2 regions of the Dyella koreensis genome follow, and region 1 is predicted to be linked to the other one. Evidence: predicted binding sites of a transcription regulator. Region 1 holds the regulator's gene; the other holds the start of a gene.
What was found. Region 1 encodes FliA, which starts transcription of late flagellar genes. Its sites were predicted from a motif close to TAAAGTTTNNCNNNCNNNGGCCGATAA; they were not measured.

Region 1 (14,498 bases):
TGACGATGGGGAACTGGGAATGGGGAACGGGGAACGGGGGCTGGCCGCGCGTGGTTGCGGTGCTTTGCGTTGATCGGACGTCCAAATGCCAGGGGTGGCCCGCGGTGCCGCTTTTGTTCCCTGTTTCCCATTTTCCGTTCCCCGCCCCTCGGAGCACTCCATGAAGATCAAGCGTTTCGTGGCCCCCGACATGCGCCAGGCGATGCGCGAAGTACGCGAAGAGCAGGGCCCGGATGCGGTGATTCTTTCCACGCGCCGACTCGACGATGGCGTGGAAATCATTGCCGCGGTCGATTACGACGAAGCCCTGGTGCGCGAAGCCGCGCGCTCCGGCGAGCCGTTGCCGGCGGAGACACGCATCAAGCCCGCCGCTGCCGGAACCACGGCGGCGCCAACCACGAAGTCACCGGCGCCCGCGGTTGTGGCAGTCAACGAACCGCCCGCCTTGCATCCGGTGATCGAGCAGGCCGCGCTGGACACCGCGCGCATGCGCGCCGAACTGGGCAGCCTGCGCGAACTGCTGGAATCGCAGATGGCCAGCCTGGCCTGGAACGATATGCAGCGCCGTCATCCACTACGCGGCCGCGTACTGCGCGACATGGCGCGGCTCGGCATCGAGGCGGATGTGGCACGCAAGCTCGCCGAAGAATTGCCCGATCAGCTCAGCGCGGATCAGGCGCGCTATCTGCCGCTGGGCGTGCTGAGTCGCAGCCTGAGCATCACCGGCCATGACATCGCTGCGCACGGCGGCGTGACTGCGCTGGTCGGACCCACCGGCGTGGGCAAGACCACCACCATCGCCAAGCTGGCGGCGCGTGCAGTGCTCCGCCACGGCGCATCGCAGGTGGCGCTGGTGAGTACCGACAACTACCGCATCGGCGCCGCCGCGCAGCTGGAACATTACGGACGCCTGCTCGGCGTGCGTGTGTTCCCCGCGCATGACGCGGAAAGCCTGCGTGAAGTGCTGGATGTGTTGCGCGGTCGTCGCGTGGTGCTGGTGGATACCGCCGGCGTCGCCGGCAGCGATCCGCGCCTGCAACAACAAATGGAACTGCTGCGCAGCGCCGGTGAAGTGCGCACCTGCCTGGTGCTGGCCGCGAACGCGCAGGCGCAGGCCATCGACGACATGGTGCGCGCGTATATGCCGCAGCATCCGCAAGCCTGCATCCTGACCAAGCTGGACGAGGCGCCCAGCCTCGGCGGTGCATTGTCGGCGCTGATCCGCCACCGCCTGCCGCTGGACTACACCACCGATGGCCAGCGCGTGCCGGAAGACATCACCGCCGCCGATGCGCGCGTGCTGGTGTGCCGCGCGGCGCAGGTGCTGAAGGGCAATGCTCCGGCGATCGATGACAGTCATATGGCCGAGCGTTTCGGTCTCGCCCTGGCGAACGCTTGATGAGCACCTTAGCCATGAACTCGTTTGCGATGAATCAGGCTTGGGGCCTGAAGAACATGTTCTCGGCGCTGACCTCATTGCCAGGCGCGGAAGCGCCGGTGGTGAATCCGGCGTCGGATGACATGCCCGTCGCGCCGCCGCGCCGTTGCCGCGCGATCACCATCGCGGGCGGCAAGGGCGGCGTAGGCAAATCCACGGTGGCGGTGAATCTGGGCATGGCGTTGTCCATGGCGGGGCACGACACCATGCTGCTCGACGCCGACATGGGCCTGGCCAATCTCGATGTACTGCTCGGCCTGAGTCCGGCGCGACACATCGGCCATCTGCTCGACGGTACCTGCAGCCTGAAAGAACTGATGCTGCCGGCACCGCACGGTCTGAAAGTGATTCCCGCCGGTTCCGGCGCGCGTCGGCTGGCTCAGCTCGACACGCGCGAGCACGCGGCAGTGATCCGCGCCTTCGACGAACTGCCCGATCCGCCGGAGTACCTGCTGGTGGATACCGCGGCCGGCGTGTCCGACAACGTGGTGATGTTCGCCGCCGCCGCCGATGACGTGGTGCTGGTGGTGTGCGACGAGCCCGCCTCGCTGACGGATGCGTATGCGCTGACCAAGGTGCTCAGCCGCGACTTCCGCGTGCGCCGCTTCCACGTGGTGGCGAACATGGTGCGTCACGCCGGCGAGGCGCGGCAGCTCTATGAAAAGCTCGCGCGCGTATGCGACCGCTTTCTCGACGTGGCGCTCGATTTCATGGGCACGGTGCCCTACGACGAACATTTGCGGCAGGCCATCCGGCGCCAGAGCGCTGTGGTGGATTTATGGCCGGCCAGTCGTGCGTCGCGGGGATTCAAGCAAATGGCGGGTGTGGTCGATACATGGGGGGAACCCCAGAGATCGGGCCGTGACCGGATTGCCTTTTTCGGTGGTCGGGCCGCACCGGATGGCGTCGGTAAGGGGTGGTGAGATGAGCGTGGCTTCCGAATACCTACAACTGCAACGCGAAAGCACAGAGGAAATGGTGCGCCGGCATGCGCCTCTGGTGCGCCGTATCGCCTATCACCTGATGGGCCGGCTGCCGCCGAGCGTGGATGTGGATGACCTGGTGCAGGCCGGCATGATCGGTCTGTTGGAAGCGGCGCGAAATTACGCCACCGACCGGCTGGCGAGCTTCGAGACGTATGCGGGCATCCGCATCCGCGGCGCGATGCTCGACGAGTTGCGCAAGACCGATTGGACGCCCCGCTCGGTGCATCGCAAGTTGCGCGAAGTGACCGAAGTGGTGCGGCAGATCGAGAACGAAACCGGCGCCGATGCCGCCGACGCCGAAGTCATCCGGCGCATGGGCATCAGTGTGCAGGAGTACCACCAGATCCTGGCGGACGCCGCCAGCGCGCGCCTGCTCAGTCTCTCCGCGCCGGAGGACGACGACGATGGCGCCGCGCTCGACGTGGCCGACCAGGAAGGGCTGGGTCCGCAGGACCGTATCGAACAGGAGGGCATGCGCCACGCCCTGGTCGACGCGATCGGCGGCCTGCCCGAACGCGAACAGTTGGTGATGTCGCTGTACTACGAGCAGGAGCTGAACCTGAAAGAGATCGGCGCCGTGCTCGGCGTGACCGAATCGCGTGTGTGCCAGATCCATGGGCAGGCGCTGATCCGGTTGAAGGCGCGCATGACGGGTTGGCGGGATGAGGCGGGGAACGGGGAGCGGGGAACGGGGAACGGAGGGCGTCGTCGCGAGGCGAAAGCCACCCCACCCTCCCAACGCTAAAGCCGCTGTTCCCTGTTTCCCCATCCCCCGTTCCCGCTCTTTCTCTACCCCCACAAGGACTTCCGGAGTTTCCCGTTGGACAAGAACATGAAAATCCTGGTGGTCGACGACTTCTCCACCATGCGGCGCATCGTGCGCAACCTGCTGGTCGAGCTGGGTTTCAGCAACCCGCTGATCCAGGAGGCGGACGACGGCGTGAATGCGATCGACATGCTCAAGAAGATGCCGTTCGACATGGTCGTCACCGACTGGAACATGCCCAACATGACCGGCATCGACCTGCTGCGCGCGATCCGCGCCGAGCCGGCCCTGAAAGGGCTGCCGGTGCTGATGGTTACCGCCGAGAACAATCGCGACCAGATCATTGCCGCCGCTCAGGCCGGTGTGAATGGTTACATCGTCAAGCCCTTCACCGCGGCCACGCTGAAGGAAAAGCTCGACAAGATTTTCGAGCGGCTTGCCGCACAAGGAGCAAGCGCATGAGCGCAGTGATGACCTCCACGTTGAGCAGTGGCCTGCCGCCGGAATTGCAGCAACTGCTGCATAGCCCGGAAGGCCCGGCCTTCGAGCAGGCGCTGGATACCATGGTGCGCCAGCGCGAACAGCATCTGTTCCGCGCGCTCGGCCTGCTGGCGCGCGATCTGCACGAAGCCGTACGCCGCCTTGGTGGCGAACTGGCGCAGGAAGGTGTGCCCGACAGCGTCGCCGATGCGCGCCAGAATCTGCACGACGTACTGGAAATGAGTTCCAAGGCGGCGCATCGCAGCATCGATTTCGCCGAGCGCATGCGTCCGCAGGCCGAAGCGCTGGAGAACAATGCCGGCGAAGTGCTGGAGTGGAGCGAGGCGGGTCAGCCGGCCGCGGTGCTTGCGCATCAGGCACGCGATTTCGCCATGCAGTGCCGCGAAGGTCTGTCCGATATGGTGATGGCGCAGTCCTGGCAGGATCTCTCCGGCCAGCGCATCAAGAAGGTTGCCACCTTCATCGGCAGCGTGGAGTCGTCTCTGCTCGAACTGGTTCGCCTCACCGGCGCACTGGCGGGCGGCGAGGCGCCGGTGGCCGCGGCCAAGGTGTCGAGCCAGGACGAGGCCGACCGCCTGCTCAGCGAATTCGGTTTCTGAGCGGCCCGCGCATGGATCCGACGTTGGACAGTGAGCTGCGCGACGACTTCCTGGTCGAGGCCGGGGAGTTGGTGCAGCGCCTGGGCGAACAACTGGTCGATCTGGAAGCGTCGCCGCGTGACGCGGAACTGCTCAACGCGGTGTTCCGCGCGTTCCATACCGTCAAGGGTGGCGCCGGGTTTCTCGGGGTCGATCCGATGGTGCAGTTGTGCCATCACGCCGAGGACCTGCTCAACGAAGCACGCAATGGCGCTTTCGTGCTCGACTCGGCGCAGATGGACGCGCTGCTGGAAGCGCTCGACCTGCTCAACGACATGATGGCGGCGCTGGCTTCGTCCAGCGAGTTGCCGCCCGCGCCTGCGCAGCTATTGAAACGTTTGCAGCCGACGGTGCAACGCGCCGCCGCTCCCGCACCACCGCCGAAGCCGGAGCCGGAGCCGCAAGCCGACACGGAAGGTGGCGGCACCATCGACGACAGCGAATTCGAGGCTCTGCTCGACAGCCTGTACGGCAAGGGCGGCTCGCCAGGCGCGGCGCCGGCCCCCGCAACATCGGGCAGCATCGATGACGACGAGTTCGAAGCCTTGCTGGACAACCTGCATGGCAAGGGTGTGTCGCCGGGTGCCGCACCGGCATCGTCGAACAGCATTGACGACAACGAATTTGAAGCCTTGCTCGACAGCCTGCATGGCAGGGGCGGGGTGCCAGGCCAAACGGTAGCGGGACAACCGGCATCGGCTGTCGCCGCACCGGCACCTGCGGCGCCGAAGGCAGCGGCAAAAAGCGCTCCGGCGCCGGAAGCCACCGTGCGCGTCGACACCACACGTCTCGACGCGCTGGTCAATCGCGCCGGCGAACTGGTGCTGGTGCGCAATCGTTTGATGAGTCTCGCCGCCAGCAGCGGCGACGAGCCGCTGAATGTCGCCACCGGCGATCTGGATCGCGTCGCCGACGAATTGCAGGGTGCCGTACTCGGCATGCGCATGCAGCCGGTCGGCCGCTTGTTCCAGCGCTTCCCGCGCATCGTGCGCGATCTCGCGCGCCAGCTTGGCAAAGAGATCGAGCTGGTGCAGGAAGGCGAGGATACCGATCTCGACCGCAGCCTGGTCGAATCGCTGGCCGATCCGCTGGTGCATCTGCTGCGCAATGCGGTCGATCACGGTCTGGAGACACCGGAAGAACGCGAGCGTGCCGGCAAGTCGCGCAAGGGGCGCGTGCGTCTTGCGGCGAGCCAGCGCGGCGAGCGCATCGTGATCGTGGTGTCCGACGACGGCCGCGGCATGAATCCGGACATCCTCCGCCGCAAGGCGGTGGAAAAAGGCGTGATCGATCAGGCCCAGGCCGAGCGCTTGAGCGAGACCGAATGCCTTGAACTGATTTTCCGCCCCGGCTTCAGCACCGCCAGCACCGTCTCCGACATCTCCGGCCGCGGCGTCGGCATGGATGTGGTGAAGACCCGCGTGGCCGAACTCGGCGGCACCTTGCAGGTGCGCTCGAAGCTCGGCCAGGGCAGCGAGCTGGAACTCACCGTGCCGCTGACGCTGGCTATCCTGCGTGTGCTGATGGTACGCGTGGGCGAGCGTCTGTTCGCGATGCCGCTGAGCAATGTGGACGAGGTGTTCGAGCTCGCGCAGGGGCAGGATCGTCTGCTCGACGGTTCCCTGGTGGCTTCGCATCGTGATCGTGCGTTGCCGCTGGGCGATCTCTCGGCGTGGAGCGGTGCGGCCGATACCGCTGGCCGTCATGTGGTGGTGCTGCATATCGGCCATCAGCGCATGGGCTGCCTGGTGCATGCGGTGATCGGTCGCGAGGACGTGATGGTCAAGCCGTTGGGGCCGCTGTTTGCCGGCGTGCCTGGCGTGGCGGGCGCCACCGTTACCGGCGATGGCCGGCTGGCGCTGGTGCTCGATCTGGCCGGGCTGGTGGGCGATGGCGGTCTGTTGCTGACCGCACCGGCATCGGCCCCGGTAAAGCATTCTTCTTCAGGAGCGTTGGTCTGACATGGATCTGGTGAGTCTCATTGGAACGATCCTGGCCTTCGTGGTCATCATCGTCGGCACCATCCTCAAGGGTTCGAGCATCGAGGCCCTGTGGAACCCGGCTGCCTTCGTGATCGTGTTCATGGGCACCATTGCGGCGCTGCTGGTACAGACGCAGGGCAAGGTGCTCAAGCATGCGATCGGCATGCTGCCGATGGTCTACAAGCCGCCGCGCCACCAGCCTGACGATCTGATCAGCCGCGTGATCGGCTGGAGCGAAATTTCGCGCCGTCAGGGCCTGCTCGGCCTGGAGCCGCAGATCGATTCGGAGCAGGACGGTTTTATACGCAAGGGCCTGCAGCTGCTGGTCGACGGCAGCGAGCCGGAAGCCATCCGCGGCGTGCTCGAAGTGGAGCAGGAAACGCGCGAGCACGTCGATCTGGCGGGCGCCAAGGTGTTCGAGCAGGCCGGTATCTATTCGCCGACCATGGGCATCATTGGTGCGGTGATGGGCCTGATGGCGGTGATGCAGAACCTGGCCGACCCGAGCAAGCTCGGCCACGGCATCGCGGCTGCATTCGTCGCCACCATCTATGGCGTGGCGCTGGCCAACTTGCTGATGCTGCCGATGGCTTCGCGCCTGAAGGGCATGATTCACAAGCAGGGACAGATGCGCGAAATCCTGATCGAGGGCCTGGTCTCGATCGCGCGCGGCGACAATCCGCGCCAGATCGAAAGCCGCCTGCAGGGTTACCTGGCATGAAACGCAAGAAGCACGAGGAGCACATCAATCACGAAGCATGGGCGATCCCCTATGCCGACCTGATGACCTTGTTGCTGGCGTTCTTCGTGGTGATGTACGCGGTGTCGGTGGTGAACGAAGGCAAGTACCGCGTGATGTCGGAATCCATCATCGAAGCCTTCAACGGCAACAACAAACAGATCCAGCCGGTGCACAGCAACAATGCGACGCCGGTGGCGCCGGTACCGGCGAAGCGTTCCAGCTCCACTACGCCGCCTTCGATCGCTCCGCGCCTGGCACCGCCGCTGGCCACGCGTTCGCTGCAGCCGCAGATGACGTCGGGCTCGCTGGCCAGCCGCGAAACCGGGCAGGAAAACCTGCAGCGCATCCAGGATCAGGTGCAGAAGGCTTTGCAACCGCTGATCGACAAGAGCCTGGTGGTGGTGCGCCGCTCGCAGAGCTGGCTGGAAATCGAGATCCGCACCGACATCCTGTTTCCGAGTGGTGTGGCGCGGCTTTCCGAACCGGCCGACGTCACCCTGCGCAGCATTGCCGGCATCCTTGCGCCGTTCCCCAATCCCTTGCGCGTCGAGGGCTATACCGACGACGTGCCGATCAACACCACGGTGTTTCCCTCCAACTGGGAGCTGTCCGCCGCACGCGCCGCTACCGTAGCGCGCCTGTTCTCCGAACACGGCGTGGACCCGAACCGGCTCGGCATCATCGGCTGGGGCGAGTACAAACCTGCGGCCGACAACGTCAGCCAGGAAGGGCGCAACCGCAACCGCCGCGTGCTGGTGGTGGTGCTCAGCGACCAGAATGTGCCGGCGCGTTTCTCCAGCGATACGGAGCATGCCGGCCAGCTGGTGGAAAGCGCCCCTGCACCCGCGCCGCCGCAGAGCGAAGTTCCAACCGCACCATCCTTGCCGCCAGGCACGCTGCCGGTGTCGGCCAAGCTCGAACCGCTGCGCACGACGCCCGTTGTCGATGCGCCGCATGGCGCCGGCTGATTTTTTCTGAATGTCATATCGAGTGGCCGCATGAATCAGGATCCTCTTGCCATGACACCCGCCGAGCGGGGCTGGCTGATCTTTCATCTCGCCGGCCAGGCTTATGCCGCGCCGCTGACCCAGGTCAGCGAAGTGATCCGCGATGGCGAGGTCACGCCGGTGCCTGGTGCCGCGAGCGATCTGCTTGGTATCCGCCATCTGCGCGGGCGCATCGTGCCGGTGCTCGATGGTTGTCTGCGTCTGGGGCTCGCGCGTCAGGCCAGTGTCGATGATTCGCGCGCGCGCATCGTCGTTCTTTCTCACGGGGGGAACCTGGTGGGGCTTCGCGTGGATGCCGTGGGCGATCTGCTGGATGTCGGCGAGCAGACGCTGGCGCCGCCGCCGGGGCGCACCGTACGTGATGACGATCCGGTGAAAGCGGTAGTGCCATGGCAGGGTGGTTTCGTTGCGCTGCTCGATGTGCGTCGCATGTGCCGTCTGCCGGAGGAGCTCGATCATGTGGCTTGAACTGGGTGTGGCTGCACTCGCGCTGTTGGTGGTGGGGCAGGGTGTGGTGCTGTGGCAGGTGCGTGTGGAGCTGAAGCGGTTGCGTGCCGTGAGTGAGGCGGCGGCGCTGACGGATGTGCCGACGTCGATGCTGGTGGCGGTGTTGTCGCGGGTGCAGCGCACGCTGGAGGCGAAGCCTGCCGCGCCTGTGCCGGAGCCTGTGCGGGAGCGTTCGCCTGTGCGTGTGCGCGAGGTGGCATCTGTCGCGCCGGCGGTTTCAAGTTATGACGTGGCGCGTCGCCTCGTGAGCGAAGGGGCGGGTGCGGACCAGTTGGTCGAGCACTGTGGGTTGTCGCGGGGGGAGGCGGAGTTGTTGCGGAGCTTGCATGCGGCGCGGGAGGGGATGGTTTCGTCGCGTCAGCAGTAACGTTTTGCTCCCTCTCCCCTTCGGGGAGAGGGTTGGGGTGAGGGGCGGGTGCTCGCGATAGCGCTTCCTACGTTCGTCATCCCTGCGTAGGCAGGGATCCAGTAGCGTTATCGCTTGGTTGTCGCGTTGTCGCGCACGGGCTCGCCTGCGGCGGGCTTTCGTCCTCCTGCCGGAGGCCGAGTTACTTTTCTCTGCTTGCCCAGAGAAAAGTAACCAAAAGAGAGGGCACCCCTCTTACGCGCCCTCCGGCTTCGCCTACGGGTCCGTGAGGGTTGGCCGGGCTTTTCGACACGACATCCATGTCGTGTCGAAAAGGCATCGACGTCCTGTCGATGCCCCCTTCGGGGCCTTTTCGTCCAACCCTCACCGCTCCACAGGGGACCCGGAGGTCAAGAGCAGAGAGCAACGGCAACAGCATAAGCAAGAGCAGCGCGGGTGTTGCCCGCACTTGTGGTGATCAGGCAGCGTCGCAGGCTGCTTTTGAGGGTGCTGTGGTGGGTATTTTTGACTGGTTCTTTGCGTGCACTACCACGTGAAAGAAGATCACCTTGCCCGGTGCGTCGAAATCCTTGGACCACCACTGGCGGTATTCGAAGCGCAGGGTTTGTTGTACGTCAGAGGTGTTCGCGCCGGTGGCGATGAAGGCCCACTGTGTGGTGCCTGGCTGGCCGACCATGGCGGTTCCCTTGCTGGTGCTGTGGTCGGTGGGTTCGCCTAGAGGCTTGAGGATGCCTGCTGGGACCTGGTTCATTGACCAGGACATCCCGGTCGATGGGTTCTGCGGAAGGCGTACGCAGAACAGTTGTCCTGCATCGAGCGTCACTTCTTGCCGGTCATTGGCTTCGGTGACTACCACGGCGGGTTTTGCCGTGCGCTTCGGTGTGTCCGCTGCGCTTGCGAGCGCGCAGGTCAAGGTTGAGCAGGTGATCAGTAATCCGGCTATCGATACCTTGATTCGCGTAGACATAAAACCTCCTTGAAGTCCGCGTGCCAGGAAATACAGAGGGCATCCTACTTGGATGCTGAGGTGAGGGTGCGGTGCGATGTTGGCATGCGTTATCCGCGCTTGGTCAGAAAGACATGCATTGCTCGTTCGCCAGCGACGTGCCGCGTGCACTCGTAGCCCAGGGCGCGCAGATTGAGGCCGTCCCATAGCGACTCGCCGGCGCCGAGCAGGATGGGGCGGATGACGAGGTGCAGTTCGTCGATCAAGCCGGCGCGCAGGTATTGCCGGATGGTGGCGGCACCGCCGCCGAGGCGGACGTCGCGGCTACCTGCGGCAGCGGTGGCTTGCGCCAGTGCGGCGTGAATGCCTTCGGTGACGAAATGGAACTCCGTGCCTCCCACCATCTTGAGTGGCGCGCGCGGGTAGTGGGTCAGTACGAAGACGGGCGTGTGGTAGGGCGGCTCGTCGCCCCACCAGCCTTTCCAGCTGTCGTCTGGCCAGGGGCCGCGCACCGGGCCGAACATGTTGCGGCCGAGAATCCAGGCGCCGATGTTGGCAAAGCCTTGTTCGGCCATCGCGTTGTCGACGCCGGTTTCGCCACCGTCTTCGCCCTGCATGTTGCGCCACAGGCGTGAATGAAAGAACCACTCCATCAATTCCGGGCCGCCGACGCCGAGCGGGTGTTCCAGATCCTGATCTGGCCCGGCGCCGTAGCCGTCTAGGGAAACCGCAAAGCTCTGGACGCGAAGTTTTGGCATGGTGTGTCTCGCTTCTAGCTGGGGAAGACCAACAGGCGGAGGGTGTTCGGACGCACGAGCAGGCTTCGGTTCTTATCCTGGGCGCCTATCTAGCGCTCATCCAGGGACGGCGGCAAGTTCCCTTTGCCGGCCACGTTTGGTTGTGCCGCCCGGATGGCGGCTGATGAGTGGCCGTTTGCCGCATAACTTTCCGTTACCACCCGCGCCCGGCAGAATCACCCCATTCGCCCCCGGAGGAGCCGGCAGTGTCGTTCGATTGGATGCAAGGCACGTGGCTGCTGGGTATCGACTGGTTGATCCGGCTGGCGGCACTGTTCTGGATTCCCTCGCGCACTACGCCGGCGGCGGCGCGCAGCTGGCTGTTGCTGGTGGGCTTTGTGCCGCTGCTGGGGCTGCCGATGTACTTGTTGTTTGGGCATCCGTGGCTGTCGCGCGAACGGGTGCGGCGGCAGACCAATGCATCGGAGGTGATCCGGGCGGAGCAGGCCACGATGACGGCATTGCGCTGGGTGCCGCCGGACGGCACGGCGGCGGCCGAAGTGGCGCCGCTGGTGGAACGGTTGGGCGATTTCATGCCGACGCATGGCAACAGCGTGCAGTTGCTCGATGACTACGATGGTTCCCTGCGTGCGCTGATCGCCGACATCGATGCGGCGCGCGAGCGCATACACCTTCTGTACTACCTGATGTTCGACGATGCCGTAGGCGATGCGGTGGTCGCCGCGCTGAAGCGTGCCGTGGCTCGCGGTGTGCAATGCCGCGTGCTGCTGGATGCGGTGGGCGCCAAGCCCGGCTTGCGTCGTTACGCGCAGCCCTTGCGGGATGCGGGGGTGATCGTGCATGACATGCTGCCCGGCGGGCTGCGCTGGCGTCGCAGCGGGCGCATGGATCTGCGCAATCACCGCAAGGTCGCGGTGTTCGACAACAAAGCCGCTTATGTCGGCTCGCAGAATCTGGCTTCGCCGGCATTTGTGCGTGGCTTTCCGAATCGCGAACTGGTGGCTCGGATCGAGGGACCGGAGGTCGCGCATCTACAGGCGGTGTTTGCCAGCGACTGGTACATCGAGACCGGCGAGCGCCTGGAGGTGGCGGCCACCTATTCGGTCAGCGATGCCGATGTCCCCACGCAGTTGCTGCCTAGCGGCCCGGCCTATCCCTTCGAGAACGCACGCGATGCGGTCAATGCGCTGATCCATCTCGCGCAGCGCAAGCTGGTGCTGACCACGCCGTACTTCATACCGGATGACGCCACGCTTGCCGCACTGCGCATCGCCGCGCTGTCGGGCGTGGAGGTGCAATTGATCCTGTCGGAAAGCAACAACCAGCGCCTGACCGCGTGGGCGCAAGAGTCGTACTACGACGAACTGATGCGCAGTGGCGTGAAGATAGCGCTGTATCGGCCGCATTTTCTGCATGCCAAGCACTTGAGCGTGGATGACGACATCGCGTTGATCGGATCGATCAATCTCGACATTCGTTCGTTTGCGTTGAATGCGGAGATCGGGATGCTTTGTTATGACCGCGATGTGGTGGGGCGTTTACGCGAGGTGGAGGCGGGTTATCTGGCCGACGCTACAGTGCTTTCGCTGGAGTCCTGGCGGACGCGGCCTGGGTGGCGGCGTGGGCGAGAAGGGATTGCGCGGTTGGCGGATTCGTTTATGTGAGGGCGTGTCCAGGCAGTGGAGCGGGGTGAATGGGCTGTTACGCCGCCTTCGTGATGCGCGGTCGCCCAGCTACGGCATCGAGTCACAGTGGGCCTGAAGGCTTTCAGTTGGGTTGCTGTGGATACGAAAGCCCCATGTCCGTTGCTGCCAACGATGTCGAGTGGAGCGCAGTAGACGTTTCGTTTCCTTCAGGCCCCGCTGTCAAAGCGGCCAATGCCTACAGACACCCTCACGCCAATTCGGTACGTTCGGCAAGTCACTGACGCTCTCTCTTTGAGAGCTACGTCGTTGACCATGGCAGTGATGCTATGAAGCGCGGGCCGTGAGAGCCGTTAACTCCCACGACCCGCTGACCAAACCAACTGACTTGGAGTTGATATGGCTACGCCAGATCATACGGTAGTCGCACGCCCGTCGGTTCCCTCCGACGGCTATCCCAGCAACCCACTCGGCCGTCCGTTTTATCTGGCGGACACCGCGGGTCATCCGCAGCAACGCCGCGCCGCGCAACTCGGTGGCATCGCGATGGCGATCAACGCCATCACGTGCCTGCTCGCCAACAGCGAGGCGTTTCGCGATGCGCAAGCCAACAGCGTGTCGGTCGAGCCCGGTCATTGGCCGCTCACGGCGACATGCACCGAAGGTCTGTTTGCGGGTGTTTTCTTTCTCGCGCAATACGCCGAGTCGCTCAGTCTTGAGCTGGATGGGTAGTTTTCCCGCGTTCGCATGATCGCTTTCGTGGCGCATCGCGTGAGGAACGGTGCGCCTCATCTGCAGGCGTGAGATTGAATGCTGCGCTTGATGGTTGGAAGGCAGGCTTGACTGAGAAATGCCTTATTGAATTTGCCGAGAAAAAGATTAGGTTTGAGCCAACAGTGGCCTCGCCTTGCGCATCCGTCCCTATCAGCAGGCCGATGGCGATGGACGTTTACGACATAAGAAGTCGGCTCATGATGCATCCTGTCGAGATTTCAAGCATCTCCGAATACCTGCATATACGGGTCGTGCTCGGCATCGTGGTGGGCCTTGGTCTGACCCATCTCCTTGGGCAGATCGCGCGGATTATCGACAACCCCAGGCGTATCCGGCTGTATTGGGTGCATATGCTGTGGGTATGGTTTGTCTTCGTGTATCTGATCAGCTTCTGGTGGTGGGAGTACCGGCTGGCGCGTGTGGCGGACTGGACGTTTCTGCTCTATGTGTTCGTCACGTTGTACGCCATGCTGCTGTTCCTGGTGTCCACCTTTGTCATTCCCAGTGATGCCGAGCGCTTCGGGCACTATCGCGAGTACTACTACAGCAAGCGCGGCTGGTTCTTTGGCACGCTCGCGCTGGTGTTTGTGGCGGGCATGGTCGACACGTTGATCAAGGGCGACTTGTATTTCGACAGTTTCGGCAACGAGATCGTGTTTCGCAGCGTGGGTCATATCGGCGCCTGCATGGTCGCCATCTGGACACGCAAAGCCTGGTTCCACGCTTCATACGCGTTGATTGCGGTCGCTTACCAGCTGTGCTGGATCGTCCGTAAGTTCGAGGTGCTGTAGGTCGCTCAGTCTTTCTCGGCTGCCGCGAGCCGTGAACGGCGGTTCCACCCGCCCATGACAATGGTTTCAGTTGACGGCCGGTCACGCTGGGAGGACAGTCGCCGGAGGGTGAGGGCCGAGCATCGGCAACAGGCTCAGGACACTGATCCATCATGGTCGAAGGAGATCTTATGAAACGGTTTCATGCATTCGTGCTTGTGGGCGTTTTATCGGTCACCGCCGGCGCCGCCATGGCGTCCAGTGGTTCACTCAGTCCTTTCCCGCCGAAGGTCGTACCGGTCCTGGTGCAGGTGAATTCCCAGGGCAAGGTCACCGGCGCCTCTCCGGCGATCGAGTTGTCGCCCGTGGTTCGCCGGCTGCTCGACAAGAACCTCGACGAGATGATCACCAAACCGGCGTATGACCACGGCAAGCCGGTGGCCAGTCAGTTCGTGATCAATCTGGCGCTAAAGGCCACGCCGCGCCAGGAAGGCAATTACGACGCGCAGTTTGCCTATGTATCTGCCGTGCCGGTGCCGATCGGGCAGTGGCATTGGGTGAACCTGGACGGCCGGCGTCTCGCGCTGGCGGGTCCGAATAATCAGTTCCCGATGGGGCACATGCGTTTCAACAATGACCGGGGTTACCAGCCGGCGAACTTCGGCGGGTATCA
Region 2 (14,498 bases), on a different contig from region 1:
CGGCGCTGATCGCATCGACCACGGCATTGGCGTTGCGCTTGATGTCGATCGCCTTGTCCAGGCTGGCGCGGTAGCCCGACACGGTGACGGTCGCCAGCGTGCTCGGGTTCTTGTTGTCACTCGCGGCTTTGCGCTGTTTGCTCGTGGAATCTTTAGCGCCGCTGGCGGCGGCGTCCTGACTGTCCGAAACAGAACTTGTGGCCTGCTGCGCGAGTACGCCGCCGGTGAAGGCCACCATGGATGAAGCAAGCGTCAATCTGATGATTTTGGCTAAACAGTGATTCATTAACCCACCCTCATGAGCTAAAGGACGGACAGTCGTGGCTTTGCGGACTCCGCCTGAGCGGCCGGCGACCGAGCGTTTGGATCGATCTATGTTTTGAGTGATTCGTTGGGTGACTGCGCGCTTTTGGCGTAATGCCTCCTGGGTTGCGGGTTTCGGCGGGCGGCATGCCCGCGCCTGGGTCCAACGGATGCGCGCGAACATCGGCGCCTGTCACAGCAGGGGAGCTGGCCCCTCCCCTTGTCACCGTCAGTAAGTCATTCCGTCACGAATGTTTACTGGCGAATTCATATTTCATACTTGTTTAGGCCGAGACAAGCCGCGCTGCAACAGGAATCTTTCCTATCGCACGGACATTGTGAAGTTATCTGTAAATTCGATGCTTATATGTGCACAATTTTTTTGGGCGCAAAAAACCGCAATGACAGCTGCGAAAAAACAGAATTCACGCCGGTGATGGCACCAGCGAAATGGCAATGCAGGGCCGGCTGAGTGCGGTTTCGGCAGCCGTACCGATCGGGTGGCTTCCGCGAATCAGGCGAAACTCACTGCCTCGTCGCGACTCCCTTCCCACTCCACCCGGTTCCGCCCCAGCTTCTTGGCGCGATACAGGGCCGCATCCGCCGCGCTCACCAGCGCTTCGAACTCCAGCCCCGCCGCACCGGCCACACCCACGCTGGTGGTGACCGGAATTCGGTGCGTGCCGAACTGCGCCGGCATGGCGGCGACGCGTGAGCGCATGTCTTCGGCAGCCACGATGGCTTGCGCCGCGTCGATGGCGGGGAGCACCACCAGGAATTCCTCGCCGCCGTAGCGCGCCAGCAGCGCACCGTCGGGCAGATGGATGCCGCGCATCAGGCGCACGAAGTGCTGCAGCACCTCATCGCCCGCTGCATGCCCCCAGCTGTCGTTGATAGCCTTGAAGCCATCAAGATCGAGCAGCAACACCGAGGATGTCTCGCCGCGCGCCCGGCAGGCGTCGACGGCGCGACGCCCTTCTTCGATCACCGCCCGGCGATTGGGCAGCCCGGTCATGCCATCGGTGCGGGCCATGCTGCGCAGGTCCAATGTCAGCCGCTGCGCCAGCATCAGGGTGAACCCGGTACTCAGCAGGAAAGTGCAGACGATGCCGAACAGATAGTTGGCCGAGACAAGCTGGGTTGCCAGCAACACTTGCGACTCGGTACCTGGCGCGAGCATCACGGCCGAGCGCAGAAAGTAGAACGCCATGTCGGCGCAGAAAATCGTGGCGGTGAAGGCACAGGTGTTGCGCAGATCGCGTGGCGAGCGCCGCAGCAGCACCCAGATCATCCATACGTCCCACACCACACTCTTCGCGCCGAATACCAGCGCCTCATACAGTTGCGCGGGCGGCTCCAGCACAAAAACAAGCTGTATCACCAGGAACACGCCCACCAGCAGCATCGGCCAGCGCCAGCGCAGCGGATAGCGCACATGCACCGCGATGCCCATCAGCATCAGGGCATTCGACAGCGCGATCAGCCCACTGCCCACGACGGCCGACAACAGACTCTGTTTCTCGTCCAGCCCCTGCGCCAGGGCCGCCGCGGTCAGTACCCAGAAACCCGCCGCCCAGATGGGCAGGGCCGGCATACCGCGCAAGACCATGCCGAGCAATGTGAAGCTCAGCGAGATCGTGGCGCCGACAGCGAGCCCCATGATGCCGAGCGTGAATAGATCGAGATGCACCACCGCCCCCTGCGTACCGCTTGGGTACCTCCTGTAAGGACGTACCCATTATTGACTATCGGCCGGCGGGCGGCGGACTGAAATCGATGCAGAGCCCGTGCCTCGTGATGTCCCATCCCCTCTTCCCCGCAACTCGCCTTGACGCCGCCCGGGACGATACGGCAGGTTCAGCCCTGCTTTGTTCGTTATCGGGGTTCACTTTGCCGCTCTCCGCGCCCGGATACTGGCGCCAGCTCCACGCTGCCCGTCTCCTCCTGCTGCTGTGGCCGCTCGCCTGGCTGGCCGCCTGCGCCCCTGTGCCGGCGCGCAATCCCATGGCGCACTGGGTCGAATCGCCCAACCACGACATCCGGCGGCCGGTAGTGATCGTGCTGCATTTCACCAACCAGCGTTCGGTGAAACAGAGCCTGGAAACGCTGCGCACGGCCAACAGCGGCGGCCCGGTGAGCGCGCACTATCTGATCGGCGAAGACGGCGACATCTATCAACTGGTGGCCGACGAACAGCGCGCATGGCACGCCGGACCGGGGCGCTGGGGCACGATTACCGACGTCAACTCCGCATCGATCGGCATCGAACTGGACAACAACGGCGACACTCCCTTCGCCGCCGCGCAGATCGACAGCCTGCTGCGCCTGCTCGGCGACCTCACCACGCGGCTGCGCATTCCGCGCACGCAGATCATCGGCCACGAGGATCTCGCACCCGGCCGCAAGGACGATCCCGGCCCGCTGTTTCCATGGAAGCGCCTTGCCGACGCCGGCTACGGCCTATGGCCGCAAGGGCCGCTGGTCGATCCGCCGCTGGGCTTCGATCCCTGGATGGCGCTCGGGCTGGTGGGTTATCCGCTCGACGACCGCAAGGCCACGGTGCGTTCGTTCCATCACCACTTCCGCGGCATGGACGGCGATACGCTTGATGCCGACGACATGCGCGTGCTGTACGCCCTGGCGAAGCAGCTAGGCGCCACGCAGGCGCCGTAGCTCAACTATCACCGCGCGCGCTGGTGATCTCGGCACCTTCGCGCATAGCCTTCGTCACCGGCGTATTCGCAACGATCTCCAGCAGCCGCTGCCACTGTTCATCGCTCAACGGTTGATCCGAGTGCAGCACGCGATGGACATGGATCTTGCCGTCGTCATCGCGCGTGAGGTTCAACTCCGCGCGGAATTCGCCAAGGTTCCAGCCCTTGCGCTGCGCATACATGCGCAAGGTGATCGCAGTGCAGGCCGCGAGCGAGGCGATATAGAGATCGAACGGCGCCGGCCCCGCCCCTTGCCCGCCCAGCGCTTTCGGCTCATCCGTATCCAGCGAGTAATGGCCGGCGCGGATGTGGTGCAGATAGTCGGCGTCGGTGGATACGATGGTGGCGGAGGAAAGGCGTGGCATGACGTGTGGCTCCGGGTTGCGATCATCGCGATCCTATACAACCCGGCGATGGCCGTCTTACCCGAAAGGGTTTAGCCGATCCCCAGCCCCTCGATTCCCGTGATCTCACGCCCGTCGAATCCCGCCAGGTCGGCGAAGTGACGGCCGCGCTCGGCGTAATCGTGAAACTGGTCGAAGCTGGGCGCACCGGGGGAAAGCAGGATGCAGCCGCCGTGGGGCGTCAGCTCGCGTGCAGCGGCGACGGCGGCGTCCAATCCGTTGGCCTCGACAATCCGGGTAGGCACATCGGCGTCGCGCAAGGCAGCGGCAATACGCGGACCGTTGGCGCCGCTGCACACGATGGCATGCGGCGGTTGGACGGATACAGCGGCGACAAACTCCGACCAGTCGAGCCCGCGATCATGGCCACCAGCCAGTACGGTGACGGCACGGCCACGCAGGCTTTCCAGCGCGGCGAGCGTCGCCTGCGGCGTGGTGCTGATGGAGTCGTTGATCCAGCGCCAGCCATCGCGCTCGCCCAGCGGCTGCAGGCGATGCGGCAGCGGACGGAAGTTGGCCAGCGCTGGCGCGGCGGCGATGGCATCGTGTCCCATCGCCTCCAGCGCAGCGAGTGCGACGCAGGCATTGAGTGCGTTGTGCTGGCCGGGGACGGACAGCTTCGCCACGTCAAACACCGCTTGCGCACCACGGCGAATAAAACCGTCCGCCACATGCCAGCCATCCGCTGTACCAAACAGTAAGCGGCTCGGATGGGCCGATGTCTTGCTTAGCAACGCTGGCTGCAGGGCATTCACCAGCAGCTTGCGCGAGACATCCGCGAGCTTGAGCTTGTCGGCGATGTAGCGTTCGCGCGAGCCATGCCAGTCGAGATGTTCTTCGTACAGACTGGTGATGACGCCGAGCGACAACGGGCCGGCCTCGCCGGTCTGAAAGCTGGACAGCTCGATCGCCCACAAGTCCGCTGACTGATCCAGCAGTTCCAGCAAGGGCATGCCGATATTGCCGGCCAGCGCCGTGCGTACACCGATGGCGCGCGCGAGATGCGCGATCAGCGCGGTGGTGGTGCTCTTGCCCTTGGTGCCGGTGACGGCGATCACCTTGGCCTGCGGGTTTTCACCAAACCACAGGGCGGTACCGGAAGTGATGTGGATGCCCGCTTCCTTCGCCGCCAACAGTGCAGGCTTGTACGCGGAGACACCGGGCGACTTCACCACTACGTCGAACGGCGCCAGCGCGATGGCATCCGGCTCATGGCCGTGCACGCTCAGCGCGCTGTCGAAAGTCCGCGCGGCTTCAACCTCCGCTTCGCTGCAGAACAGCGTGAGCGGAAGCTCGGGAAGACGCTTGCGCAACGCGGTGATCGCCGCGCGCCCTTCCCGGCCAAAACCCCAGATGGCAACGCGCTTGCCGGCCAGATCAGCGATGCGCATGTCAGACCTTGTGTATCAGGCGAAAAACGCCAGCGCCGCCTGCAGGCGCGCCGGAATGCGATGCTCGGCGGATGGCACCAGCCACGGCTCCAGCGCCAGATCGGCGACGTTGAGCTGCGGCAGGATCTCGCTGCGGAAGCGTGCGACCAGCGCATCTTCCTGCCATTCCGGCCGCTGGCTCAGCGCGTACATGGCGGCGCGCGCTTCGGCACCCTCGCCCACGCACTCGAACGGCTTGTGATCCTGATATTCCAGCAGCGCGTCGAAACCGGCGGCCTGGCTGTCGTCGTCCAGCAGGTTGCGGCCGAAGATCTGCAGCAGGCGCGGCTTGGACAGGAACGGCGCCAGCGCAAGGAACACGAAATGGCACTTCGGGCACTGCCCGCACCAGCGGTCCGCCGGCTTGGGGCCGAGAATCCTGAAGTTGCGGTTGCAGCTGGAGAACGCATCGAAATACGGCGTGAGCTTGGCGAAGGTACGCGTGATCGCCAGCTCCGAATACGGCCGCAGCAGCGAGCAGTAATCCAGATCCGCCGCCACCTGCGCATGCAGCCAGTCGCCCAGCGACTGCTCGAAGGCGTAGCCCTTGCTCCACTGGTGATTCACCAGCTGGCCTTCGTACTCCAGCGTGGCGGCCGAGGCGGAACGCTCGTTGGCGAAGGCGATGCTGTCGTAGCCGTAGAGAATGGCGGCGACCGCGAGGATCGCCGAGTTCACCGCGGTAACCGGGATGTGTCCGTTCCACGCGCCCAGGCGATTGAGATCGAACAACTGCGGAGCGAGCTCGCGCTGCATGTTGAGCGTGGGCAGGCCGGTGCGCTCGGCGCAGGCGGCGATCAACTCGGAGTTGCCCACCCATACCGCAGTGGCTTCGCCGCCGATGGATTTGATGGCTTCCACCGCCACCAGCGAATCCTTGCCGCCGCCGATGGGTACCAGCGTGCGCTTGGGGAGATTCAATGCCGGTGCTTGCGGCTGCACTGCACCGCCACGCGGGAAGGCGATGCGCCCGCGCAGGTCGAGACCGTTGCGATAGGCAAACTCGGCCAGGCCGTGCAGGTACAACGCATCGAGCAGATCGGCGGTGGCGTCGTCGAGCGGGCCGTCCGTCACTTCGATCTTCGGCGGCACACCCGCCTTGTAGTAGCTGACGCCGGCAATCAAGTGCAGCAATTTCAGCGCCCGGTCGAACGCCGCCTTGTGCGAAGCGGGCAAGGCCGGCGCGTGCGGAAAACGCACCCGCTCGATCAGTTCCTCGCCATGGTCGAACGCATAGACCAGCTCGGCCACGCCGTCGGCGTAGCTGCAGCGCACGAAGCGGAATACCTGGGTCAGGCGGGGTTGAATGGTGGTGGTCACTCGGTCACTCCGTCTTGTCACCCTACCCCACCTGTATGGAGGCAAGGAGCCAAATGTCTGTCTTACCGCGGCTCCCTCTCCCCTCCGGGGAGAGGGTTGGGGTGAGGGGCCGGGGTGGCTAGAGCCTCCACGATCACCTCGAGCACGCTTTCTAGGTTTGTCAGTACGTCATTGTTCCAGAAACGCAGCACGCGGTATCCCATCGTTTGCAACTCGAAGCTCCGGCGCTCGTCGTAGGCCACCTGGTCGGCATGCTGCCCACCATCCAGCTCCACGATCAGTGCAGCGTCGGCACAGACAAAATCGACGATATAACTGCCGATTTCATGCTGCCTGCGAAACTTCCAGCCCAATAGATGCCGGCCACGCAACCGGTACCAAAGAGCCTGTTCTGCGTCAGTCTGGGCCCGGCGCAGAGTGCGGGCACGGTCTACATTTAGACGTTTCATCCTTGAACGTCCTCTCCATGTTGCCTCGTCGCAAGAGTGTCCCCTCACCCCAGCCCTCTCCCCAGAGGGGAGAGGGAGAAGTGTGGGTCATCAATTACTCAATGATGATCTCTTCCGCTTCGTCGCGCATGTTGTACGGCGACGACATCACCTTGCCGTAGGCGCCGGCCTGGGCGATCAGCATCACGTCGCCTTCCTGCGGCTCGGGCAGGCGGCGATCGGTGCCGAGCACATCGCCGCTTTCGCAGATCGGACCCACCACCTGGAACAGGCCGGTGGCCGGTTCGTCGAGGCGGGTAAGGTTGACGATCTCATGCCAGGCTTCGTACAGCGCCGGGCGGATCAGGCTGTTCATGCCCGTGTCCACGCCGAGATAGCGCCACGAACCCTTGCCCTTCTGCTGCGTGACACGGGTCAGCAGCACGCCGGCATCGGCGACCAGATAGCGGCCCGGCTCCATCCACAGCTTGTAGTGCGGATAAGCCGCCTTCACGCCACGCAGCACGCGATCGAGTGCGGCGATATCCAGCCGCGCTTCGCCCGGATGCGAAGGCACGCCAAGGCCGCCGCCGATATCCAGGAAGGCCACGCTGCCGATGCGCTCGGCCAGGCTCGCCAGCTGTCCGTACACCTCGCCCCAGTGGCTGTCGTCGAGGATGCCGGAGCCCAGATGCGCATGCAGGCCACGCACGATCACGCCATGGGTGTCGGCCAGACGCAGGAAGGTATCGATCAGCTCCACCGGCAGGCCGAACTTGCTACCGCTGCCGCCAGTGCGCACTTTCTCGTGATGACCCAGACCACGGCCGAGATCGATACGCAGCACGATCTCCCGTCCGCGGAACAGTTCGCCCCAATGCTCCAGCTGGTACAACGCATCCAGCGAGATGGTGGCACGGGTGGTCAACGCCCACTCGTAGTCCTCGCGCGGCGCGAAGTTGGGCGTGAACAACAGCGGCGCCGATTCCGGCACCGCGGCCATCACCGCTTTCATTTCACCTGGCGACACACACTCGAAACCGAAGCCTTCCTCGGCCAGCGCCTTGAGAATGGCCGGATGCGTATTCGCCTTCACCGCGTAGTGCAGGCGATCTACCGCCGCCAGTGTTTTCAGCTCGCGCGCCTGCTGGCGCACGGTGGGCAGGTGATAGACATAACGCGGCGTGGCCTTCGCGCCGAGTTCCAGCAGTCGCTGACGTTCCGTGGTACGCCACCACGACGCCGCCGGCACCGGCACCTCGCCACTGCCGTACAACGCCTGCCAGCTCGGACCGAACAATGCGCTGTCGTCGGTGCGCAATGCGCCCGCGGCGATAAGCAATTCGTGCAGATGCGGCAGCAGCTCGTCCACCACATTCTCATCCACCACGAAGGTGAGATTGAGGTTGTTGGACGATTGCGAAATCAAATGCACGCGCAGCTGGCCGAACTCGGCGAGCACGCCGGACAGCGTATGCAGCATCGAACGCATACCGCGGCCGACCAGAGTGATGGCCGCGCACGGAGCGATCACCTTCACCCGGCACACCTTGGCCAGATCGCTGGCGAGCGCCGCGATGGCGTCGGAGTCGAGCAGGTTCTCAGTCGGATCCAGCGACACGGTGACGTTGGTCTCGGCCGAACCGATCAAATCCACCGACAAACCGTGCTGCTTGAACTGCGCGAACACATCGGCGAGGAAGCCGACCTGCTGCCACATGCCCACCGACTCCATCGACACCAGGGTGAGACCCTTGCGTGCGCTGATCGCCTTCACGCTCGGCGCATGCTCGCGCACCTCCGGGCCGATCACGGTGCCTTCCAGCTCAGGCCGGTTGGTGTCCTTGATCAGCATCGGCACCCGTGGCTCGCGCAGCGGCGACAGGCAGCGAGGGTGCAGCACTTTCGCGCCGGTGGAGGCGATTTCCTGGGCCTCTTCGTAATCGAGACGCTGCAACAGGCGTGCACCCGGCACCTGGCGCGGGTTGGCGGTGAACATGCCGGCCACGTCGGTCCAGATTTCCACGCGCTGCGCTTTCAGCAACGCACCGAAATACGACGCCGACGTATCCGAACCGCCACGGCCGAGCAGCACGGTGCGACCCTGCGATTCGCGCGCGATGAAGCCCTGGGTGATGAACACATCGCCCTGCTCCGCGAGACGTGCGTTCAACGCCGGATCCGGTTTGGCTTCCACCATCGCCGACAGCAGCTTCGTGCGCTCGTTCTGGTTCGGCAGCGCTATGGCGGCGAGACACTCGCGCGCATCTACCCACTGCGTGGGCAGACCGCTGTGACTGAGGAACGCCGCGCCCAGCGCACTGGACATCAACTCGCCATGCGCCTGCACCAGCGCCGCCCAAGCCAGCTCACCCAGCGCAGCCGGGCCTTCTTCAGCCAGCTTCGCCAGATCGGTCAAACGGGTAGCGAGCGTATCTGGAACCGCCAGCTGCATGTGATCGAGCAAGTCGTAATGACGCTGCGCGATCGCCTTGGCAGCCTCGACCCGTTTGCCTTTGTCTTCCTGCGCGCACAGTTGTTTCAGTGCGTCGGTGATGCCGGTGAGCGCGGACACGACCACCAGCACGCGAGCGCCTTCGGCGCGACGGCTGGCAACGAGCTCACGGATGTTCTGCCAGCGCGGCAGGGTAGCGACACTGGTGCCGCCAAACTTCATCACGATCCAGGATGCGTCGACAGGAAGCGACGCGGGGCTTTGCGGGTTCACGAGTACCTTCAGCTACGGTGGTTGGGGAAAATATCCAGCCAGTGTTGCGCCGCAGCAGCCGGATTGCAATGGGATAGGGTTTAGACGGCCAAACGGTGGCGTATGTCCCACAAAAATTCCCAAGGCCGGGGGCTGCTTTTGACTTGGCTCTGAGCTCTAGATTTTGACTTTGGGGTCCCCTGTGGAGCGGTGAGGGTTGGACGAAAAGGCCCGCAGGGGAACCGGCATGGATGCCGGTTCCTTTTCGACAGGACAAGGATGTCCTGTCGAAAAGCCCGGCCAACCCTCACGGACCCGTAGGCGAAGCCGGAGGGCGCGCAAGAGGGGTGCCTTTTCTTTTGGTTACTTTTCTTTGGGCAAGCAAAGAAAAGTAACTCGGACCGCGGCAGCGGTTCGAAAACCCGCCGCAGGCGGACCCGGTCGCGACAACGCGAACATCGAGGCGACAACGCCACTGGATTCCGGCCTACGCCGGAATGACGAATAGAGGCGATGAACCGAGCCCCCCTCCCCTCGAAAGGAAAAGGCGCTCAGGCCACAACCACCGGAATCTTGCCGATGCGCGCCTGCCACTCCTTCGGCCCCGTCTGATGCACCGACGTACCCGCGGAATCGACAGCCACCGTCACTGGCATATCCTGCACTTCAAATTCGTAAATCGCTTCCATGCCCAAGTCGGCAAAGCCCACCACCCGCGAAGCCTTGATCGCCTTGGACACAAGATAAGCAGCACCACCCACAGCCATCAGATACACCGACTGGTGCTTCTTGATCGCCTCGATCGCCGCCGGACCACGCTCCGCCTTGCCGACCATGCCAAGCAAACCGGTCTGCGCCAGCACCTGCTCCGTGAACTTGTCCATGCGCGTCGCCGTGGTGGGACCCGCCGGGCCGACCACCTCGTCGCGCACCGGATCGACCGGACCGACGTAATAGATAAAGCGCCCCTTGAAATCGACCGGCAGTTTCTCGCCCTTGTTGAGCATGTCGACCATGCGCTTGTGCGCGGCATCGCGGCCGGTAAGCAGCTTGCCGTTGAGCAGCAGCACTTCGCCCGGCTTCCAGCTGGCGACTTCTTCCCGCGTCACCGTGTCGAGATTCACACGGCGACCCTTGGACGAGTCATAGGTGAGCTTCGGCCAGTCTTCCAGCGACGGCGGATCGAGCATCACCGGGCCGGAGCCATCGAGCGTGAAGTGCGCATGGCGCGTGGCGGCGCAGTTCGGGATCAGCGCCACCGGCAAGTTGGCGGCATGGGTCGGGTAATCCTTCACCTTGATATCGAGCACGGTGGTGAGACCGCCCAGGCCCTGTGCGCCGATACCGAGCGCATTGACCTTCTCGTACAGCTCGACGCGTAGTTCCTCGGCGCGATTCTGCGGACCGCGCGCGATCAGCTCCTGGATATCGATCGGTTCCATCAGCGCTTCCTTCGCCAACAGCATCGCCTTCTCCGCGGTGCCGCCGATGCCGATGCCGAGCATGCCCGGCGGGCACCAGCCAGCGCCCATGGTCGGCACGGTCTTGAGCACCCAATCCACGATGGAGTCGGACGGGTTGAGCATCACGAACTTGGACTTGGCCTCGGAACCACCGCCCTTCGCGGCAACGATCACATCCACCGTATCACCCGGCACGATCGAAACATTGATCACCGCCGGCGTGTTGTCCTTGGTATTGGTGCGCTTGCCGGCCGGATCGGCCAGCACGCTCGCGCGCAGCTTGTTGTCAGGGTCGTTGTAGGCGCGGCGCACGCCTTCGTTGACCATGTCCTCCAGCGACATCGTGGCATCCCAGCGCACATTCATGCCGACCTTGAGGAAGACGGTGACGATGCCGGTGTCCTGACACAGCGGACGATGGCCTTCGGCGGCCATGCGCGAATTGATCAGGATCTGCGCCATCGCATCCTTGGCGGCCGGCGATTCTTCGCGCTCGTAAGCCTTGGCGAGATTGGTGATGTAGTCGACCGGGTGGTAGTAGCTGATGTACTGCAGCGCGTCGGCGACGGACTGGATCAGATCGTCTTGCTTGATGGTGGTCATGGCGGCGGCTTGGACTGGGAAGGGGATCACGCCACGGAGGAGCTATTCGCGGCGCATAACCGCTCTATTGTGCCGCAAGCCGGGCAGGCCTCAAAAAGCCAGGGTCCTCAGGTGGTGGCCGAAACGACGAACAAATGGCGCCAGATCGCCATTTGCCGCCATCGCAAGAACTTACATGCGTTCCGCGCTAGCGTTGCCGGACCGCGGGGCCGTTCTTCAGGGGGAGCCGCTCTGCGGGTGGGGAAATTAGAGATCACACGGTTTGTCGACTCGCTTTACGGCCTGGCCGGGAGGCGGGGCAGCGACGCTTATCTGTGTCGGCGTTGTCTGCTCGCCGCGGTCAGAGTCTCCATCCACGGAGGAACTCTCAATGCTCGCGAAGCTTCACCAAAAAGTCCTTGCTGCATCCCTGACGCTGTTGTTCAGCACCGTAACCACCGTCTCCCTCGCCGCCGACGTCAAACCCGCGCTCGACATGGGCGCCACCAGCAACGCACAGAAGGTCAATGTGACGCTGGTGCTGAAGCTGCATAACCAGGAACAGTTGGAGGACTACATCCGGCAGACCGTCACCCCTGGCAGTGCGCACTATCGCCAGTTCCTCACCACCAGCCAGTTTGCAAACCAGTACGGCGCCACCGACGCGGAGATCGCGCAGGTGCAGTCCTTCCTGCAGAAGCAGGGACTCGCCGCCGGTACCGTGCTGCCGAACCATATGGCCATCCAGGTCAGCGGCACCCTGGCCCAGTTCAGCGCGGCCTTCCAGGCGCCGATCCACACCTTTGTCTCGCGCGAAAACGGACGCAGCTTCCATCGCCCCACCCAGCCGCTGGTGCTGCCCTCCAGCCTCGCCAACGTGCTGCTGCACGCTTCAGGCCTGAGCAACGAGCATCAGTTCCTCTCGCATCGCATCAGCGCGCCGTCCGACGTGCGCCAGCAGGGTTCGCTGCAGACACTGGCCAAGACCGCCGCCACCGCCAAGGCCGCAACGCCGAGCAGCGGCAATCCCACCGCGACCGGCGTGCCGGGCAGCTACACCGTGGGTGACGTGGCGAACTTCTACAACATCAACCCGCTGTATGCGCGCGGCGTGACTGGCAAGGGTTCGACCATCGCCATCGTCACGCTGTCGAACTTCTATCCGTCGGACGCGGAGACGTACTGGTCGGGCATCGGCCTGGTGACCAAGCCGAACCGCATCACGCAGATCCATGTGGACGGCGGCGGCGCGTTCGACGGCGGCAGCGGCGAGACCGCGCTCGACGTCGAGCAGTCCGGCGGTCTCGCACCGGATGCCGACATCCTGGTGTATGACGCGCCGAACGCTGGCAATAGCTTCACCAACGCGGCAATGCAGGCGGTCTCGGACAACAAGGCCGACACCATCTCCACCAGCTGGGGTCTGCCGGAAATCTTCAACTTCGCCGCACTCAACGTCACCGGCGCCAGCAATACCGACACCACCGACGTGGGCGACCTGAAGATCTGGCATCAGATCCTGCTCGAAGCCGCGATACAGGGTCAGTCGTTCTTCGCCGCCACCGGCGACTCGGGCGCATACGACACCGTGCGCGGCCTGGGCGTAGGCACCACGCCGGGCACTTTCAATGCGCCGCTGACGGTCGACTCGCCTGCCTCCGATCCGTACATGACGGCCGCGGGTGGCACCACCGTTCCCTTCAGCTATCACTTCCGCAAAGGTCCGGTGCAGTCCATCACCCAGGAAAGCGTCTGGGGCTGGGACTACATCCAGAACTATTTCGACACCTATGTCGGCAAAGGCGTGATCGACCTGTTCTCAGTCGGTGGCGGCGGTGGCGTCAGCGTGTACTGGAAGCGCCCGTTCTATCAGTTGTTCACGCAGGGCATCCGCACCAGCGAGAAGAACCAGACGCTGACCTTCAACGACACCACCGGCCCGCAGGTGCTGCTCAAGCTGCCGGGTAACTTCCACGGCCGCAACATTCCGGATATTTCGTTGAACGCCGATCCGGAGACCGGCTACATCGTGGTCTCCACTACCGACGGCGGCGCCTTCTCCGGCGAAGGCGGCACCAGCTTCGTGGCGCCACAGCTCAACGGTATCTCGGCGCTGCTCACGCAGAGCTCCGGACATCGCGTCGGCTTCTGGAATCCGCAGGTGTATCTGCTGCAGAACATCTTCGGCTACGGCAAGTGGTCGAGCTTCGGCGACATCCGTGCGGGGGACAACTGGTTCTACTACGGGAAGCCGGGGTATGAGCCGGGGTCGGGTATTGGCACGCTCAATGTGACCAATCTGGATCTGTTCCTGCGGAGTTTCTAAGCGTTTTTGCGGTTAGGTATTGATCGGCCGGCACTCGCAAGGGTGCCGGTTTTTTGTACTCACTCCCCACACGGGATGAGAGCAGGCGCTCGCGACACCACCTCCTATTTCGTCATTCCAGCGAAGGCTGGAATCCAGTGGCGTTATCGCTTCGATGTTCGCATTGTCGCGACCGGGCTCGCCTGCGGCGGGCTTTCGTCCTCCTGCCGGAGGCCGAGTTACTTTTCTTTGCTTGCCCAAAGAAAAGTAACCAAAAGAAAAGGCACCCCTCTTGCGCGCCCTCCGGCTACGCCTACGGGTTCGTGAGAGTTGGCCGGGCTTTTCGACACGACATCCCTGTCGTGTCGAAAAGGCGCAGGCGTCCTGCCTGCGCCCCCTTCGGGGCCTGATCGTCCAACCCTCACCGCTCCACAGGGGACCCGGAGATCAAGAGCGGAAAAGCCAAAAGCAGAGCTGCTACGTAGGCCGGCACCTGCCCTCTGCCAGGACTTGCCGCGAATCGGCCCACCCGCCATGCTCGCCTGCAACTTTCACAGGGCGACCCATTCATGAGCGACTCCCCCACGTCAGGCGGCTATGTGCGGCGATTGAGTTCGTGGGATGCCGCCATGATCGTGGTCGGCGGCATCATTGGTGGCGGCATTTTTCTCAATCCCGGCATCGCGGCGCAACGCACGGAGTCGGGGCTGGCGTTGTTGCTGGTGTGGGTGGGCGCGGGCCTGCTCACGCTGATCGGTGCGCTCTGTTATGCGGAGCTTGGCGCGCGGCGGCCGCATGCGGGCGGCAGTTATGTCTACCTGCGCGAGGCGTTCGGCTCGCTG

Region 2: a site for FliA is predicted at 2,049-2,075, ahead of ISS97_RS07420 (GGDEF domain-containing protein). Genes of this name have one in related genera too.

What each region holds. Positions count from the first base shown of each region.
Region 1 covers NZ_JADIKD010000007.1:219,408-233,905, reverse strand. Annotated here, with positions in the region: gene flhF (flagellar biosynthesis protein FlhF) at 161-1,399, shown strand; gene ISS97_RS04895 (MinD/ParA family protein) at 1,399-2,361, shown strand; gene ISS97_RS04890 (RNA polymerase sigma factor FliA) at 2,363-3,169, shown strand; gene cheY (chemotaxis response regulator CheY) at 3,245-3,652, shown strand; gene ISS97_RS04880 (protein phosphatase CheZ) at 3,649-4,290, shown strand; gene ISS97_RS04875 (chemotaxis protein CheA) at 4,302-6,290, shown strand; gene ISS97_RS04870 (flagellar motor protein) at 6,292-7,032, shown strand; gene motD (flagellar motor protein MotD) at 7,029-8,021, shown strand; gene ISS97_RS04860 (chemotaxis protein CheW) at 8,052-8,528, shown strand; gene ISS97_RS04855 (DUF2802 domain-containing protein) at 8,518-8,934, shown strand; gene ISS97_RS04850 (protease inhibitor I42 family protein) at 9,392-9,901, opposite strand; gene ISS97_RS04845 (dihydrofolate reductase family protein) at 9,991-10,638, opposite strand; gene cls (cardiolipin synthase) at 10,899-12,302, shown strand; gene ISS97_RS04835 (hypothetical protein) at 12,681-13,013, shown strand; gene ISS97_RS04830 (hypothetical protein) at 13,253-13,846, shown strand; gene ISS97_RS04825 (hypothetical protein) at 14,017-14,498, shown strand, end outside.
Region 2 covers NZ_JADIKD010000008.1:399,286-413,783, reverse strand. Annotated here, with positions in the region: gene ISS97_RS07425 (TonB-dependent receptor) at 1-238, opposite strand, end outside; gene ISS97_RS07420 (GGDEF domain-containing protein) at 818-1,993, opposite strand; gene ISS97_RS07415 (N-acetylmuramoyl-L-alanine amidase) at 2,308-2,976, shown strand; gene ISS97_RS07410 (OsmC family protein) at 2,978-3,382, opposite strand; gene murD (UDP-N-acetylmuramoyl-L-alanine--D-glutamate ligase) at 3,454-4,812, opposite strand; gene murL (UDP-N-acetyl-alpha-D-muramoyl-L-alanyl-L-glutamate epimerase) at 4,828-6,171, opposite strand; gene ISS97_RS07395 (endonuclease domain-containing protein) at 6,234-6,620, opposite strand; gene ISS97_RS07390 (bifunctional aspartate kinase/diaminopimelate decarboxylase) at 6,715-9,327, opposite strand; gene ISS97_RS07385 (fumarate hydratase) at 9,858-11,372, opposite strand; gene ISS97_RS07380 (S53 family peptidase) at 11,743-13,677, shown strand; gene ISS97_RS07375 (APC family permease) at 14,226-14,498, shown strand, end outside.